DNA from 4 places in the Paenibacillus terreus genome. Region 1 is predicted to be linked to each of the others. Evidence: riboswitches for the same ligand, from Rfam matches in the RefSeq annotation. Region 1 holds a riboswitch; each other region holds the start of a gene.

Region 1 (4,260 bases):
TTGTTGGAAAGTCTGGAACGTTACCCAAACGTGATTCTGATCCGGTCCATGACCAAGTTTTACGCAATCCCGGGGCTGCGGCTCGGTTATGCCGTGGCTCATCCAGGCATGATCCGCCGTTTGTCGGCCAAGCAGGTGACCTGGAGCGTCAATGGGCTGGCTTTGCTGGCCGGGGAGGCCTGTCTACAAGCCGGCGCCGATTATGAGGAACGGACGCTGGAGCTCGTTCAAACCGAGCGGGAGCGGCTGCTGACGGGTCTGGCGGAGCTAGGCTGTGCGGCGATTCCGGGCGAGGCCAACTATTTGCTGATCCGTGCGCCGGGGATGTGGAGGGCGGCCGAGCTCCAGGAAGCGCTGGGACGGCGCGCCATTCTTATCCGCAGCTGTGCCATGTATCCGGGGCTGTCGGAAAACCATTTCCGGATCGCTGTCAAAGACCGGAAGGATAATCTGCTGCTGCTGGACACCCTGGGGCGTGTGCTGGAGGAGGAGCGGCGTGACAGGTAGCCTGATCATTGTGGCGGCTTACATTCTGGACCGGATCATCGGCGATCCGCGCTGGATTCCTCATCCCGTGATCGGTATGGGAAAGCTGATCACTTTTGTGGAGCGTATCATACGCCGGTACGCCCTCAGCGCGAGGGCCTTGCGCTGGGCTGGTCTGCTGCTTCCCCTGACCGTCGTGGGAGTTGCATACGTGCTGACCTGGCTTGCCGTATTTTTGCTTGGGCAAATTCATGCCTGGCTGGCTATTGGGTCGGAGGTGCTGCTGATTGCAACAACCATCGCCTCCAAAGGGCTGAAGGATGCCGGCATGGCGGTTTACAGGGAGCTGCACTCCGGTGATCTGCCTGCAGCCCGCACAGCGCTGGGTATGATCGTGGGACGGGATACGCAGGAGCTGGATGAGCCGGAAATTGTGCGCGGCACGGTGGAAACAATCGCCGAAAACATCGTTGACGCGATCATTTCACCGCTGTTTTATGCGCTGATCGGGGGGGCGCCCCTGGCCATGGCTTACCGTGCGGTCAATACGCTTGATTCCATGGTCGGGTACAAAAATGAAAAATACCTTCACTTGGGCTGGGCGTCGGCAAGGCTTGACGATGCGGCCAATTACATTCCCGCGCGGCTGACGGCGGTGCTGCTTGTCAGCGCGGCGTGGCTGAAGAGGCTGGAACCGCTCCGCAGCTGGCTGACGGTACGGCGCGATGCGCGGATGCATCCGAGCCCTAACAGCGGCTTCCCGGAATCGGCGGTCGCAGGCGCGCTCGGCGTCAGACTGGGCGGGTACAATGTATACCATGGAGTACGCTTCTTTAGGGCCTATATGGGGGACCCGCTCCGACCGCTGGAAGCGGAGGATATCAGGCGGACAACCGTGCTGATGTTCCTCTCTTCCTGGCTGTTCGTCCTGTTGTGCGTGGTGGCCGGCGGGATAAGGTGGATCGTGATGCCGCCACAATGACGAGTCCGATTCCGGGGGAGGTATGGAAAATGAGCAGCAGTGCGTTCCATGAGCTGGATTTAATTCTGGTCAGGCATGGGACAACGCAGTGGAACCGCGAAAAGCGTTATGTGGGACATGCCGATCCGGGATTGCTCCCGGAGGCGGCGGGTGAACAGGGAGCGCTTGGGCTGCGGTTGCACGGGATGTGCTTTGCCAAAGTATACAGTAGCGATCTCCGCCGCTGCACAGAAACGCTGAGACTGGCTGCGCCGCAGCTTGCGGCTGCAGCCGTTCCGGATGCCAGACTGCGTGAGCTGGATTTCGGAGAGTGGGACGGCGAAACCTACGAATCGCTTAAAGACGTGCAGCTGTATAGGTCCTGGCTGGACGATCCGCGTTGTTTCACTCCGCCCGGCGGCGAGAGCCTGGAGCATTTTGAAGACAGACTGACGGGCTTTCTAAACTCCCTGCGCGATGAGGTTCTGCAGGGGGAAGGAAGTAATGCGGAAGGAATCCCTGCCGTCCTGGCTGTCACCCATGGCGGCGTGATCCGTCAGCTGGCTGTGCTGACCGTGCCCGGGCTGGACTTCTGGTCCATTCAGCTGCCGCCCGCCGGCATGGCCGGGCTGCGTCTAAAATATGAGGAGGATGGGCGTATTACGGGAAGTTGGCTGAGAAATATCTCATTTCCCTAACCCCGACTTGGGCTATCAAACCCCGGCCTTGACTGCACTCGTTCACAAATTTGTAAAGCCCGTTCCGGCGGGTTTTCCTTGATTTGACGGCAGATTTGCCGGCCGTGCGGGTTGTATAGCCGCCTTTTTTCACCTATAATCACTTTGAAAATAATTTAAGTGCGAGTTCAAAAAGTCAGGTTTTCAGCACCGAGAAAATTGGATGAAGGTAGGGACTGAGGAGCGGAGCGTACTAGGGGTACGTGAGCACCGGAAGGCCCGGCTGAATTCAAGATTCGATGTCGAGTCTGCTCCCTGATTTCCTTCGTGATCAAAAGATGACTTTTTGAACAACCTCTTTAAGGTAACAGCAGACCAGGTCAGAGCGGCGGTGGAAGCCTGCAAACCACGCCGTTCTGTTAAAAGGGAAGCCGGTGCAATTCCGGCACGGTCCCGCCACTGTGAAACGGGTATGGACGGCAATACGCCACTGCCGCGGCTGAAGCCGCTGCGGGAAGGCGCCGGCCTTGAGCAATTCCCGTAAGTCAGGAGACCTGCCCGGTTCGCTTAGACCGTCGCTCCTTCGAGGAAAGGATGGCGGGTTCGGCGGCTATGAATCCGTGGGCACGGCAATGCCTGCAGCGGATATCGGCTGACGCAGAGCCCGGTCCTCTCATGAGGACCGGGTTTTCATTTGCACAGCCGGAATATATAGAAGAAAAGGGGAGTAACACTGTGACCAGATCAATAAAGAATTGGATGACTGTGCTGCTGGCGCTGCTGCTGACCGTGGCGCTTGCTGCATGCGGCAATAAAGGGGCAGGCAATGGGGCTGCAGACGGCAGCGCTGCTTCTCCACAGCAGACGGCGCCGGCGGAAGAGGCGGGAGCTACGGTATATCCGCTGACCGTCAAGGATGCGACCGGACAGGAGTTTACTTTTGAGAAGGCTCCGGAAAAGGTGATTTCCGTATCCCCTGCCGAGACGGAGGCGCTGTTCGCTCTTGGATTGGACAAGGAGATCGTCGGTGTATCGGATTATGACGATTACCCGGCAGCGGCTACATCCAAGCCGAAGATGGGCGGCATTACAAAGCCGAATGAAGAGGCCATTATCGCTGCCCAGCCTGACATTGTTTTTACAGGCATCTCGATGAGTGAAGAGGCCGTCAACAAGCTGCGCGAGCTGGGCATTACCATCTTCAAGACCGATCCGAAGACGGTAGAGGACGTCATGAATAACATCACCCTGTATGGCAAAATTATGGACCGCCAGAAAGAAGCGAAGGCAATTACCGATAAAATGAAGGCCGATATCGCCGAGGTGCAGCAAGGTATTAAAAATATCGGCGAGGATCAGAGACTGCGGGTTTATGTTGAATTTTCGCCAGGCTGGACAGTGGGCAAAGGTGAGTTTATGGATGAGCTGATTACGCTGGCAGGGGGAGAGAACATCGCTTCCGACACGGAGGGATGGAACCAGATCAGCGAGGAAAAGGTCATTGCGGCGAACCCGGATGTTATCCTGTATGGCAAAAGCGTGGTGGATGAGAATGGACAGACCCTGGAGCAGATCATTAAAGGACGTGACGGCTGGGGCCACATCAATGCCATCCGCAACAACCGCGTGTTCGGTCTGGACGACAACCTGCTCAGCCGTCCGGGGCCGCGTGTGACGGAGGGGCTCAAGGAAGTGGCCAAAGCCATCTATCCGGAAATTTTTAAATGAACCGCAAGCTTGCCGCTTACGGGCTGGCCGGATTCATTCTGTTGATTCTGACGGTGCTGATCTGCCTGGGTATCGGCTCGGTTCGACTGCCTGTCCAGCAGATCGCGGGCATTCTGATGCACCGCCTTCCGTGGGCCGGGACGTATATTACGCCGTTCTGGGATGCTCCGGCCGAGCAAATTATTGTTAACGTGCGCCTGCCGCGCGTTCTGCTTGGCATGCTGACGGGTGCCGCGCTTGCGCTTGCAGGCGCGGCCTTCCAGGGCGTGCTGCGCAACCCGCTGGCCGATCCTTTTACCCTTGGTGTATCGTCGGGCGCGTCGGTCGGAGCGGCTTTTTTAATCTACTGGGGACTTCAGTATTCGTTTTTCGGCCTCTGGACCCTGCCGCTGGTGGCCTTCACTACTG
Region 2 (4,260 bases), on a different contig from region 1:
TCACTGATTGTATTTGCAGGGCTATCTTCACTTTGTACTTTCATAGCCATTTTGGGGGGAGAGAGCCTGGCCTTTTTATTCGCTGCCGCCGGTATAGGGATTGCGATGATTTATCCAACCGTTATGGCTTTTATTGCCAAAAGGTACCCTAATGGCAGTGATACCGCAATAACTTTTACAGTTACGCTTATGGGAGTCGGCAGTGTAATTGGCAACTACTTGATCGGCGGAGTTATTGAAATAACGAAGGGCTTTTTCGGGGCAGATTCTCAGTTGGGACTTCTTCGCGGGCTTCAGGCTGGCTACGGATTTATAGGTTTATGTGCAGCCATTTGTGCGGTCGGGGGCGTCATTCTATATGCTTACTTATTAAAGCGGAAAGAAATGATATAGAGTTATTATTGATTTTTTATATTTAATGAATGAAACGAGCCATAACTTGACAGCGTAAATAGGGAAGGGAATGACGGTGCAACTTTTAGCCGGATAAAAATCTCTGATTTAACCGAAACTTGAGTTTCAAACAGGAAGTTTGTCGTAATGAACATACTCTTTATGAAGAGGGGAGAAGTGCTGTTGGAATCCATTTGGCTGGAGTACGCATGGGCATTACTGATTCTTATTGCATTGGAGGGTTTGCTATCGGCGGATAATGCCTTGGTGCTGGCGGTGATCGCAAAGCATTTACCGGAGGACCAGAAGAAGAAAGCCATCAATTACGGGATTATTATGGCTTTTGTTTTTCGCTTTGCCGCTCTGTTTGCGATATCGTTTATTGCCAACGTCTGGCAAATACAGGCGATCGGGGCTGCTTATCTGTTATACCTGGGGTTAAAGCACATCATCAAAGCACGTTTTGGCAAGAAAAACGAGAATATTCGCGAAGACGTTAAGAAAGATGCTGCAGGAAAAGGCTTTTGGCCAACCGTAGGAAAAATTGCTATTGCGGATCTTGCCTTTGCGATTGATTCCATTCTTGCTGCAGTGGCTTTGGCACTGGGGCTTCCCGATTCACCGCTTGGGGATTTCGGCGGTATGGACGGCGGACAATTCATCGTTGTATTGCTTGGCGGAATCGCCGGGCTCGTCCTGATCAAATTCGCAGCCACATGGTTTGTGAAGCTGCTCGCTCAACGGCCGGCACTGGAGACCACGGCTTATGCAATTGTGGCTTGGGTCGGCGTTAAGCTCGCTGTGATTACCCTGGCCCATGAAGATATTGGTGTACTGGCTCATCATTTCCCGCATAGTACAGGCTGGACCCTTGTCTTTTATGGTGTTTTGGTTGCGATAGCACTTCTCGGATGGTTCGCGCCATCAAATAAAAAACAGTCACAGGCTGATCTGCCTTAGGTTCAACCTTACAATGAAACAGTTGGCAGGATAAATTGCCCTTGATATATTAAGGTTCATTTGCTAAGGAGAGATTTTTTTGTGACTCAAAAGCAGGCGATGAGGGCAGGAATGAAGTTATTCGTTCCTGCCCTTTTTAATCTTCATCAAACGAAATGGATTATAAAAATGAAAGAAAGCATAGTTCAGTCAACATAAGGCTGCCGGTATGATCGGCAGCTTTTTCAGCTCACGGGTAACACAGCTGTCAAACTGAACATCCCATAGCTTCCATCTTTTATATCATAAATTACACAAAAACTTATGCCGAAGTGTTATTCAGCATTATATCGTAGACAAAAGGGACCCCTGCCGCTATGATAGAAACGAAATAGAGACGTCACTGATTGAAAAACTAAATAATCCAGCGTACGAGGTGCAGGTATGCGTGCATTCACGTTGCCTGCTTAATAGGGAAGTCCGGTAGATTCCGGCGCGGTCCCGCCACTGTAAATGCCGAGCTATCCCCGCAAGCCACTGTTCTTCAGGAATGGGAAGGAGGGGAAAAGCGATAAGGCTGAGCCAGGAGACCTGCCTTGTAACGATTTTGTTTCTGCATTCTTCGGGAGAGAGAAGGGGAGACAGCCGTTTTTCATGCAGCACGTTCCGGGAACCTGCCTTGGCGTGAAGCTGCTCTGTTTACCATGTCCACTTCTGTGAAGTGGATTTTTTGCATTTTTAGAGGTAAAGAAACAACAAATCAATTTAGAAAGAGGTCTGATATGAAAGGGTTAACCGGTTATAAAGCCATCATGGCGCTCAGTCTGGCGCTGATTCTTACCGCATCAACACTATTTTCATGGGGCTGGCCTGTCCGGCAAGCCCACGCGGAGGAGGGGATATCACAGGGAGAACCTTCTTCAGTACAGCAATCGGTCTATGGAACAAGCGTCCGGACAGCTGTGACAGAAGCAGTGTATAAAAAAACGGACTTGGCGTTACAAAAGGCATTTGACTACATAGAGAACAGCGGAGGCGTGGATTCGGACTGGTTTGCTTTAAGTTATGGGCGGACAGGCAGATCCGTGCCGCAGAGCTACCAGATGTCTTTGGTAAATGAGGTGAAAAAGACTTGTGGACAATCCACGGTAACGACATTGGCCCGTCAGATTATCGAGTCTTCGGCCATCGACTGGGATGCGACGAAGTTTACGGACTGTAATGCCGTTGCGAAGCTCTATAATGCTTCGGACATGCCTACTATCTATGCGAGCATATATGCACTGATTGCTCTGGATTCGGGAAGCTACGATGTTCCGGCTGATGCGAAGTGGACACGTGATAAGCTGGTCGATTCCATCGTCACGTATCTGGAGGATCCGTCCTACGTGGATGGAGATTTGTACGGAATGGCTCTTAGTGCGCTCGGACCTTATCGGGATCAGGCCGATGTACAGACGGCTGGTGAGCAGGCTGTTTCCTGGCTGGCGACAAACCTGGATGATGCAAGCAGTGAAAGTATTTCCCAGGCCATCGTGGGACTAGCCTCCTTCGAGCTGGATCCGACCGCTGCGCAGTTTGCGAATGCCAATGGCGACCTAATTCAGCGCTTGCTGGCGTTCCAGAATTCGGACGGCGGGTTCAAACATGCGCTAAATATTCCAAGTTCGGATAAAGAATATGCCACCGAGCAGGCGATGCGGGCGCTTATTGCTTATGACCTGTTTACAGCAGGCGAGGGCACTCTTTATGTAAATCCGACAAAGCCTGCCTTGGTGCCGCCTCCGCCATCACCGGATTCTGAGCCTGCTCCCGAGCCGGAACCTGTGCCGGGCTCAGTCCAGGCAACGGTGTTTATTGAAGGACCGACAGCCCCTGTAGCGGAGGATGTTACAAAGGCAGTTTACGCTCTGGATGCCTTGAAAAATGTAACAGTCAAACATCATATCGCCCTTGAGACCTCATCCGAGGGATTTATAAATTCCATCGGCGGTATTAAGGGTGGGAATACCGGCTATTGGAGTTATGCGGTTAAAAGAGGTGGTGAGTGGATTAATCCGAATGTTGGCGCCGGAAGTTTCAAGTTGAATCCCTCCGACCAGGTATATTTTTATTTTGGGGGCTATGGAACTTCACTCATTGATTCCATCACCTCAACACCTGCATCACCGGGTTCGGGAGAGCCGGTCTCGGTACAGGTACAGAAAGCAGTCTGGGAGTACGATGCCAACTATAACGCTACAAAAGTGGTGTCCCCCGCAGCCAATGTGCAGGTCCAGATTGGCAGCCAAACGGTTATAACCAATGAGCAAGGTATAGCTTCCTTTAAGGGCTTTGGCTCAGGAACCTACACCGTAACAGTAACAGGTTATAAGACCAATGATGTTCCGACTGTCGTACGCAACACGTCCATGCTGATTGTTGGGAACGGTGGGGGTTCCGGCACGACGCCTGTAACGCAAACCATCACCTTGTCGGTAACAGGAACAGGCACTATCTTGCCTGCTACACAGGTCCGACTGGTCAGTGGGGATACTCCTTACAGCGTGCTGATTCGCGGGTTGGGGGCAGGCAGAGTCACAGCCTCCGGTAGCGGATCAGCGGTATATGTTACGGCCATTGACGGTTTGGCCGAGTTTGACCGCGGCCCGAACAGCGGCTGGTATTATACAGTGAACGGCGAGAAGCCAAATGTCGGCGCAGGAGCTTACCGCTTGAGCAGCGGTGATGTGGTGGATTGGAAATATACGACGGATTATAAGACAGACAGCAACCTTTCCGGTGGCGGAACGTCGGCGGCAGTGGGAACCTTTCCGGCATCTGTCCCTTCTCAGGTTGTTACTGCGCTGAATATAATCAGTCTCTCTCCGGATAACAAACTGCCAATCGGTCAGGCGGGCCAGGCGACTTCGGTCATCAATGCTTCTT
Region 3 (4,260 bases), on a different contig from region 1:
CCGGGTCTTGCATCAATGTTTTCAGAGGAACGCGATCTTCATGTTTAATCTCATCCCCTGGGAAAGTGCTAAAAAGTGCAAATATAATCGGTATGATCGATAATAAAAGCATGACAAGATACATACCGCGCCAGTCAAGCACAGAACCGTTAATCTTAACCTGCATCAGACCCGTCGCAATAAGCGGTGCGACCGTCGAGCTAAGGCCATAAAAACCGTGGGCTAAGTTCATCATTGTGCCGGTATTTCTCACAAATATGCGGGCGCCTAAAATAGCCAATCCAATCTCCAGCATCCCGTTTCCAATGTACATCAGGAAATATGACGCAGAAAACGTAACATAATACGGAGAAAAGAAAATGAAAATACCCGAGACCGCCATCACTGCAAAAGATATAACGGTTACCCGCTTGATTCCCCATATTCTTGTCAGATAAGCAGTAAAAGAGCATGCGATTAAATAGCCAAGCGCATTAAGGGACAATAAAGTGCCCAATTGTGATTCGTTTAGCAGAAAGTCATACTGGATCCGTGGAATAGCGGGTCCCTTTATGTTTTCTGAAAATCCGAATATGATAAACCCTATAAAGATTGTTGCAAGCTGCATGGCATAAACTTTGTTGAATTTCCCTATACGTTTCTTCACTTTTTGCTTTCTCCTTATCCGTTTGGTTATGTATGAACATAAGGAAATTTTATATGAACAAATTTCTTTATTAAATATAATATTATGGAGTATTTATATAGTTTTAAGGAAACGACAATATCATAGCTTTCAACAGTCGCTCCTTATGTTGGATAATAAATAAAAATTTTCTGTTAATCCAATCTTTATTTTGAATAAACAACAAACCCACCAAAAAATGGTGGGACTTGTTACATCAGTTATTTTGTTTTTTCTACTGAAAACGCTCGAATCGATAGGGAAGCAGACTGGCCGGCAGCTCCAGCAGCTTGTCCTCATCCCGCGAGGCGATCGCCCATTCCAGCAATTCATCATAAAGGTCTTCCTCTTTGATGCCGCCGAACCATACCGGACCGTCCGGCGTCTGAATCGATACGACGTTGGCAATATCGCAAGGACCAAGACAGCCGGTGACTGTCAGCTGGATACTCTTGAGCAGCTTCTCTTCCTTCCATCTGCTCTTCAGCTTGTCTAGCGGGATGCCCGGTTTGCCCTTCTCTGTATGACCGCAGCAGCAGCCGTTACAGATCATAACCTGGCCGAGAACTCTTCTTTTCGTTGCAACTTGCTCCATTCTTATCCTCTCCCATGCACTTGTGATCTCGCATAAGCCTCCCCGTCCGGCTTCATGTTGACCCAAAAAAGCCCTCAGTCCGCAAAGGGCTGAGGGCAAGAGTACATAAGAGAACAGACCGCAGACCACACACGGGTCCCGATCTCCATATTATGTACACCGTTCCTTAACCGCGAAGGGCTGATGCGAACCTGCAGGCAGGTCTTCTGGCTCCCGGATCGGTACCTGCCTTCCGTCTTCCCCAGCATGCTGAGTGACATGTATGGAAGGAGGCTCCCCGGTTACAGCGGCGCGACCGCTAGGGATTTTCACCCTATTCCCTTTTAACCCCGGCCTTGGCCAGGGCACCTGCGAGATTCTTCCATTATAACGGACTCAGGACAGAATGACGAGCCTTTAAAATTCATGTCACATAATCTCATTTTTCCATTGTCATATATCAGGAACAGGAATACATAACATTTCCGAGTTCAGATCTAATCCAATAATGGGCCTTTCAGCATATTTTCAGTAAACTCTTTCTTTTGTTTCAGAAAAATGCGTTTTAATGAAACGGCACTTAGAAACCGAAAGGACATGATTCGTATATGGGCACTGCCAAGAAGGAAAAAGTCCCTGAGCTTCAGGTTGTCAGGGCATTTGCGATTATAGGGGTTATAGCAGTCCATTCCACGTCGTCTGCCACACTGCAAATGACGGAATCTCACTATTATTTCTTCTATAACTTTCTGAACATCTTCCTGAAATTCGGAACATCCACGTTTATTGCGCTGAGCGCATTTGTGCTTTTTTACAACTATTTGGACCGGCCGCTCGGCAGCAGCTTAATCAAGCATTTTTATAAGCAAAGACTGCTGTATATCCTGGTGCCGTATTTCGTTTTTTCACTGATTTATTTCTGCCTGCAGCAGACATCCGCCGGAGCCCCCGGTATGGATGCGGGAGAACTGACCCGTTCCTTCTTCACCAAGCTTGTTACCGGCAAAGCCTACACCCATTTGTACTTTGTATTTATAAATGCGCAGTTCTATCTGCTGTTCCCGTTGTTCCTGTGGCTGTTCAAAAGGTTTCGCGGATTGCACAGTTGGGCGGTTGTGCTAGGCTTTGCGCTGCAGTGGGCTTTTGTGATCGCCAACAAGTATTACTTTCAGGTGGAAAACCGCGGCAGCTGGGTGCTCTCTTACATGGCATATTACATGCTCGGCGCTGCGCTAGGCATCTACTATCCGAAAATCAAACAATGGCTCATTGTGCGCAAGGAACATGCCTCAGGAACACGAATCGCCGTTTGGAGCCTGCTGTGGCTCCTGTGGCTGGCCGCAGGGCTGTCGCATGTGTACATCTGGTATGAAACGCGTATGAATGGCCTTTTGTACAATTCACTCCTTTACGAGCTGCTGTACAACATTTACGCCTCGCTAAGCGTACTTGTACTGCTGCAAATCGCCTCCGTGGTGTACCATCAGGGCCGATCCGCCCTTGGTCGCGGGCTGGCGCAGTTGGGCTCGGTTTCATTCGGCGTGTATTTGCTGCACCCGATCGTGCTGCTGCTGTACCGCCTTTTCTCGCCGCAAACCGGCACGGCCTGGCTGCTTCATCTCTGGTATGCAGGCGGTTTTGCGCTGGCGTTGACTCTTGCCTGGTTCGTAGTATCCATGGCCGGACGCTATCTTCCTTATGCCTCTGTGTTCTTTGGTCCCCTCCCCAAGCCAAAGCGGTCTGAGCTTAGACAGGAAGCAAGAAGTTCTGCTGCTTTTCCTGGGAAATAATCGAAACCGCAAGAAGCCTTAAGCGGGACGCCGTTCCGCTTAAGGCTTGAATTTCCTGGAGTAGGCCTCCTAAAATCGCAAGAAAAATTTCCGCTAAACGCGGTCTGTCTTCTGAGAATGTACGTCGATAGGCGTTTTTACGGCTATTGATCACGAGCCCCCGATGATCAAAGCATAGACAATTCCCGGCCCGTGAACGCCGATCGTCAGGTCATTCTCGATATCCGAGGACCGGCTCGGGCCCGAGATAAAGTGAATGCCTGCCGGAAGCTGATCACGCCCAGCCTGATCAAATTCCGTCAGAATTTCACCCAGCCGGGTCTTCAGTCGTTCCACCGGAACCAGAATGATGAGCACGGTGGGAAGAAGGCTTACGGAGCGACCTTTATGCGGTGCAGAAAGCACCGCCACCGAACCGGTATAAGCAGCAGCATAATCCGCCATAACGACACCGAAGTCCGCATCAGCCGCTTTGGCTTTCCAGGAATTCTCGGAATCCGAGTTCCAGACAGAGATGTCCGCGCCGGGAATGGCGGATTCCAGCTCAAGCGCCGCCAGCTCCGGCTGGTCCTGTCTGAGAATGGCTCTTGCTCCCATTTCGACTGCCTTGTCGACGATGAAGGAAGCTGCTTCCTGCATTGTCCCCAGTCTGGCTACATGTCCGCCCACGCTGCTGAAATTGGCGGCAAAGCGGTCGATCCGCTCCTGCTCGCTCCACTCGAACGCCTGCCAGAACCCCGGCGCGCCCCGCAGCGGATGCGGAGGGGGTTCCGTTACACGCGGCCGCTTCAGTCTGGCAGCAATGCCGTTCATAAACTGCTGCTGCTTCGCGCGTGACTGGGATTCCATTTGCTCCAGCCATTCCTGATGCGGGCTACTCATGCCGCTCCCCCCTTTTCCGCTGCCGCAAAACAGCCTCCATCCGACTTTGCAGCACCGGGTCCGGCTGGGGCAGCGTGCTTCGCACTTCACGGTCCAATTCCTTCCAGCGCTGACGGAAGGTCTGCTTCGCAAGAGACGGTGCAACCCTGTAATTGTTCCACCCTTTCAACGGACCCAGCTTCAGGGGAACCCCACCGTCCCGGACGAAGGGTTTTTGGCCAAGCTGGCCCAACCGCACCGCCGCGCTGAACCGCTTCGAGTTGGCGGCCACGGCCGCAAAGCCCTTCATGCCGATCCCTTCCAGCCTGCTGCCATGTCCGCTTTCGACCTTACGCCGCCGCAGATAGACA
Region 4 (4,260 bases), on a different contig from region 1:
CATGTGCAATTTACAGTTGCCTTTTTTGCGCCGGACTGTATACTTGTACCAAAACGTACCGAGCAGCAAGGGAGGAGCTTTATGGCATTGCGCATGGCAGGCAAGACCGTGGCGCTGGCGGGGCCACGTAAATCAGAGGAAATGAAGATTTTGGTGGAGAAAATGGGGGGGACGGCGCTGCTGCGCCCGGCACAGGGGACTGTGCTCCTGGACGATGCCGAGCTCCGTGCCGGCATAGAGGCGTGGCTTAGCTCCCCGCCGGACTGGACCCTGCTGACGACAGGCATGGGGCTGGAGGCCCTGTATCAAATGGCTGAAGAAATGGGGGTTGCCGAGCGGCTGCACGAGCTGCTGGCATCATCGCATATTGCGGCGCGCGGCTATAAAACCGTGAACGCGCTCAAGAAACGCGGATTAACGCCGGTGGTCCGCGACGATGACGGCAGCACGGCAGGGCTGATCCGTTCCTTTGCACCCTATAACCTGAATGACCAGAAGGTGATTCTTCAGCTGCACGGCGATCCCGCCCCACGTCTGGTCGACTGGCTACAGGAGCAGGGGGCCGATGTCCGGCAGCTGCTGCCTTACAAGCATGTGCCGCCGAAAACGGAGGATCTGGAAGATCTGGTCAATGATATTATCCAGCGGAGGGTAGATGCCGTGGCGTTTACCAGCGGTCCGCAAATCCGTTTTCTGGCCGAATATGCACGCAGCTGCGGCGTCATGGAAGACGTGCTGGCTGCATTCCAGAGTGACATTATTGCCGTTTCCGTCGGAAAAGTGACGGCGCAGGCGATGCTGGAGGAAGGGATAGAACGCATTGTCGTGCCGGCCGAAGAGCGTATGGGCAGCATGATGGTGGAGCTGGGGCGATACTTCGAATCCGGGGGAATGGCGAACGGATACGGACTGGACAGGACTGCGGCGGCAGACAAAGAACAATAACTGGAGGACCTCCCGAAAAGGCAACCCGGATACATCAAAAACCCGGCTTGCCTTTTTTTGTCTTGCTTGCCAGGGTCTCTTCCATTTAAGCGGCTGCTTCAACCTCTTTAAGATCCTGCGTCATTCTTCTTTTCAATAACCGCAAGTTCTTAGTATGATACAACGAGACAGGTTGATTTCAGACAACAAATTGCCCTGAATATACAGAAAGAGGTGCTGAATGGTGAAGTCGATTTGTGTGTTTGCAGGCTCCAACGACGGGAAGGCTCCGGAATACAGGGAGCAGGCGGCCCGGCTCGGAGAGCATATCGCCCGCCGTGGACTGCGTCTGATCTATGGAGGGTCCAGCTTCGGACTGATGGGCACAGCCGCCAATGCTGCGCTTGCCAGCAGGGGACAGGTAACGGGCATCATGCCTACGGCATTGTTCCGGCGGGAAATCGTGCATGAGGGGCTGACGGAGTTTATTGAAGTCAGGGACATGCATGAGCGCAAGGCGACGATGCATCGGTTGGCTGACGGCTTCATTGCGCTTCCGGGAGGGATCGGCACCTTTGAGGAATTGTTCGAGGTGCTGTGTTGGGCTCAGATCGGCCTGCACAGCAAGCCTGTCGGGCTTTTAAATGTAAACGGCTACTACAACCCGCTGATGGAATTAATCCGGCACAGTGTGCAGGAGGGATTTGCGGGCCGGACGCATCTGGATCTGATCTTGCTTGAGGAGGATGCCGAGGAACTGGTCAAGAGAATGTGTTCCTCTGACGGGCTGTCCCTTTAAGAGGTAGTTCAAAAAGTCATCTTTTGATCACGAAGGAAATCAGGAAGCGGGCTCGACATCGAATCTTGAATTCAGCCGGGCCTAAGCAGATGCTTGCGAAGCATGTTTCCTGCGGAAACATTTCAGGTGCTCACGTACCCTAAGTACGCTCCGCTCCTCAGTCCCTAGCTTCATCCAACTTAAGCGTTTTGAAAAAACGCACTTCGAAAGCACAGGCTTCGGTGCTGAAAACCTGACTTTTTGAACACGCACTTTAATAGTCCGGGGACGCGGAAACGGTCTGATGCAATCGAAACGATGAGCCGCAGCTCCGTTTTTCATGCTTGCGCTTTCCGCAAAGGCAGGGTTATGATGGATTCACAATGGAATAAGCGACCAGGCAGGGTGCCTTTGCCGAGGGGCAAAGGGTAACAGGGAATCGGGTGCAAATCCCGAGCGGTCCCGCCACTGTATTGGGGAGGCTCTTCTTCAACATGTCACTCGAACCAGACCCGGGGAAGACGAAGAAGGCTGATGATCCGAAGCCAGGAGACCTACCTTGCCTGTATGCACCGTAATCCTTCGCGGAAAGGAGTGGTGTACGAAAATCAGTGGACGAGCCTGCGCGGGCTCCCGATATTCCGGAATGCTTTTCACCCGGGGATGAAGAGAAGGGTGTTAAACACAAACCCTTACATCTCCCTGTTGACCGGGATACGGGCAAGCTATGCGCAATGTAGCTTTATTTAGGGCTGCCTGGCTAACTTTGACTGAATTACGTACATACAGCCCCATCCTTAGCGGATGGGGCTTTTTTGAGCTTGTAAACACGAAAGGGGTGGAGTTGTTGTTAAAACGGAGTAAAGGCATCGGGCTGGCGCTGCTGACCGCCGCATTCACGCTGTATTTTCTGGCGGCGAGTCCGCAGGAGGCCTATGCGATGCATATCATGGAGGGCTTTTTACCGATCGGTTGGGCACTTTTCTGGTGGATTTTATTCCTTCCCTTTTTTGCGCTCGGTGTTTGCAGTGTAACCCGGCTGACGAGAGAGGCTCCTGAGCTGAAGCTGATGCTTGGGTTGGCGGGGGCGTTTACATTTGTGCTGTCTGCCCTGAAGCTGCCTTCCGTGACGGGCAGCAGCTCCCATCCGACCGGAACGGGACTGGGCGCAGTGATGCTGGGCCCCCTGCCGATGAGCGTGATTGGCTCCATTGTGCTGCTGTTCCAGGCAGTGCTTCTGGCGCATGGCGGAATTACGACGCTCGGAGCGAATGCATTCTCCATGGCCGTGGCCGGCCCGTTTGCCGGTTATGCAGCATACAGGCTGCTTATGAAAACAGCCCGCAAGGAGTGGGTGGCTGTTTTCACCGCTGCGGCTATAGCCGATATGACGACTTATCTGGTGACCTCCGTACAGCTTTCCCTTGCCTTTCCTTCCGTACATGGCGGGATTTGGGCATCTTTCTTGAAATTCGGCGGCATATTTGCCGTGACACAGGTTCCGCTCGCGGTCAGCGAGGGATTGCTGACGGTTTTGCTGTGGAAATGGCTTAAAGCATACAGCCCGAATGAACTGTCCGTGCTCCGGCGCGGCATGAAGGAGGCCGAGCCGTCATGAAGACAAAAACGATAACCGGCCTTGTCCTCCTGGTCGTCATTCTGCTCGCTGCCCTCCCGCTGCTGCTGGTGAATGGCGATTTCGGCGGCGCGGACGGCGCCGCCGAGGAGGCGATTACCCAGATCAACCCCCACTACACCCCGTGGTTTCAGCCGCTGATGGAGCCGCCGCCGGAAACGGAAAGCATGCTGTTTGCCCTGCAGGCTGCGCTGGGTGCGGGGTTGATCGGCTATATCATCGGCCTGTTCAAGGGAAGAAAGGATGCCCGCCGGACGGATGCTCAGAAGGATTGATTCCCTGTCTTACAGCGGAGCGTTCAGCGGCTGCTCGCCGTTGTGGAAGAGTTGTTTTGCCGGGGTGATGTTTGGGATGGCCTATATCGGCCATCCCCCTGTCCAGCTGGCTGTATGGATTTGGCTCGTCTTATGGACGGTAAGGTACGGCGGGATTCCGTGGAAGCCTTATGCGTCCTTAACGGCAGCCTCGCTCCTCTTCTATATGCTGAGTTTGCCGGCGCTGCTGATTGAGATTGCGCCGGTACCGGCACAGGGAACGGTGCTGGCAGGTTGGGGAAACCATGTGCTTCTGATCACGCCCGAAGCGGCAGTGCGGGCAGAGCAGCTTCTGCTGCGGGTAGGAGCCTGCCTGTCCTGTTTTATGTTTCTGATTCTTACCACTCCCTTTGCGGGACTGCTGAAGGTGATGGAAAAGCTGCGGCTTCCAGCCGTAGTTGTTGAATTGATGATGATTATGTACAGATTTCTGTTCCTGCTGGGGGATACGGCCTCCGGCATGATGCTGGCGCGCAGGCTGCGCGGCGGGGGCAGGGGGTTCCGGGCCGCTGTTTCGGATACCGCCTCCCTGACATGCAGATTGTTTGCCAAGACGATGGAGAGGTACCGCGGAGCTGCTGTCGGATACACTGTGCGAGGTTATGAAG

Evidence for each region. Region 1 has a riboswitch for cobalamin ahead of ACE5KN_RS06000 (ABC transporter substrate-binding protein). Riboswitches for the same ligand answer to the same signal wherever they lie in the genome.
Region 2: it holds a riboswitch for cobalamin, as region 1 does, so the genes downstream of both, ACE5KN_RS21895 (S-layer homology domain-containing protein) here and ACE5KN_RS06000 (ABC transporter substrate-binding protein) in region 1, are expected to answer to the same signal.
Region 3: it holds a riboswitch for cobalamin, as region 1 does, so the genes downstream of both, ACE5KN_RS21880 ((2Fe-2S) ferredoxin domain-containing protein) here and ACE5KN_RS06000 (ABC transporter substrate-binding protein) in region 1, are expected to answer to the same signal.
Region 4: it holds a riboswitch for cobalamin, as region 1 does, so the genes downstream of both, ACE5KN_RS08035 (energy-coupling factor ABC transporter permease) here and ACE5KN_RS06000 (ABC transporter substrate-binding protein) in region 1, are expected to answer to the same signal.

Annotation. Positions count from the first base shown of each region.
Region 1 is NZ_JBHIRX010000002.1:382,619-386,878, forward strand. It holds gene cobD (threonine-phosphate decarboxylase CobD) at 1-507, shown strand, start outside; gene cbiB (adenosylcobinamide-phosphate synthase CbiB) at 497-1,468, shown strand; gene ACE5KN_RS05995 (histidine phosphatase family protein) at 1,498-2,145, shown strand; cobalamin riboswitch at 2,485-2,700, shown strand; gene ACE5KN_RS06000 (ABC transporter substrate-binding protein) at 2,884-3,852, shown strand; gene ACE5KN_RS06005 (FecCD family ABC transporter permease) at 3,849-4,260, shown strand, end outside.
Region 2 is NZ_JBHIRX010000014.1:64,564-68,823, forward strand. It holds gene ACE5KN_RS21885 (MFS transporter) at 1-393, shown strand, start outside; gene ACE5KN_RS21890 (MeeY/MeeF family manganese export membrane protein) at 577-1,353, shown strand; cobalamin riboswitch at 1,750-1,945, shown strand; gene ACE5KN_RS21895 (S-layer homology domain-containing protein) at 2,115-4,260, shown strand, end outside.
Region 3 is NZ_JBHIRX010000014.1:60,104-64,363, reverse strand. It holds gene ACE5KN_RS21885 (MFS transporter) at 1-646, opposite strand, end outside; gene ACE5KN_RS21880 ((2Fe-2S) ferredoxin domain-containing protein) at 900-1,259, opposite strand; cobalamin riboswitch at 1,439-1,626, opposite strand; gene ACE5KN_RS21875 (acyltransferase) at 1,847-3,028, shown strand; gene ACE5KN_RS21870 (LutC/YkgG family protein) at 3,179-3,910, opposite strand; gene ACE5KN_RS21865 (LutB/LldF family L-lactate oxidation iron-sulfur protein) at 3,903-4,260, opposite strand, start outside.
Region 4 is NZ_JBHIRX010000003.1:243,389-247,648, reverse strand. It holds gene ACE5KN_RS08045 (uroporphyrinogen-III synthase) at 82-945, shown strand; gene ACE5KN_RS08040 (LOG family protein) at 1,169-1,723, shown strand; cobalamin riboswitch at 2,089-2,278, shown strand; gene ACE5KN_RS08035 (energy-coupling factor ABC transporter permease) at 2,550-3,320, shown strand; gene ACE5KN_RS08030 (energy-coupling factor ABC transporter substrate-binding protein) at 3,317-3,613, shown strand; gene cbiQ (cobalt ECF transporter T component CbiQ) at 3,597-4,260, shown strand, end outside.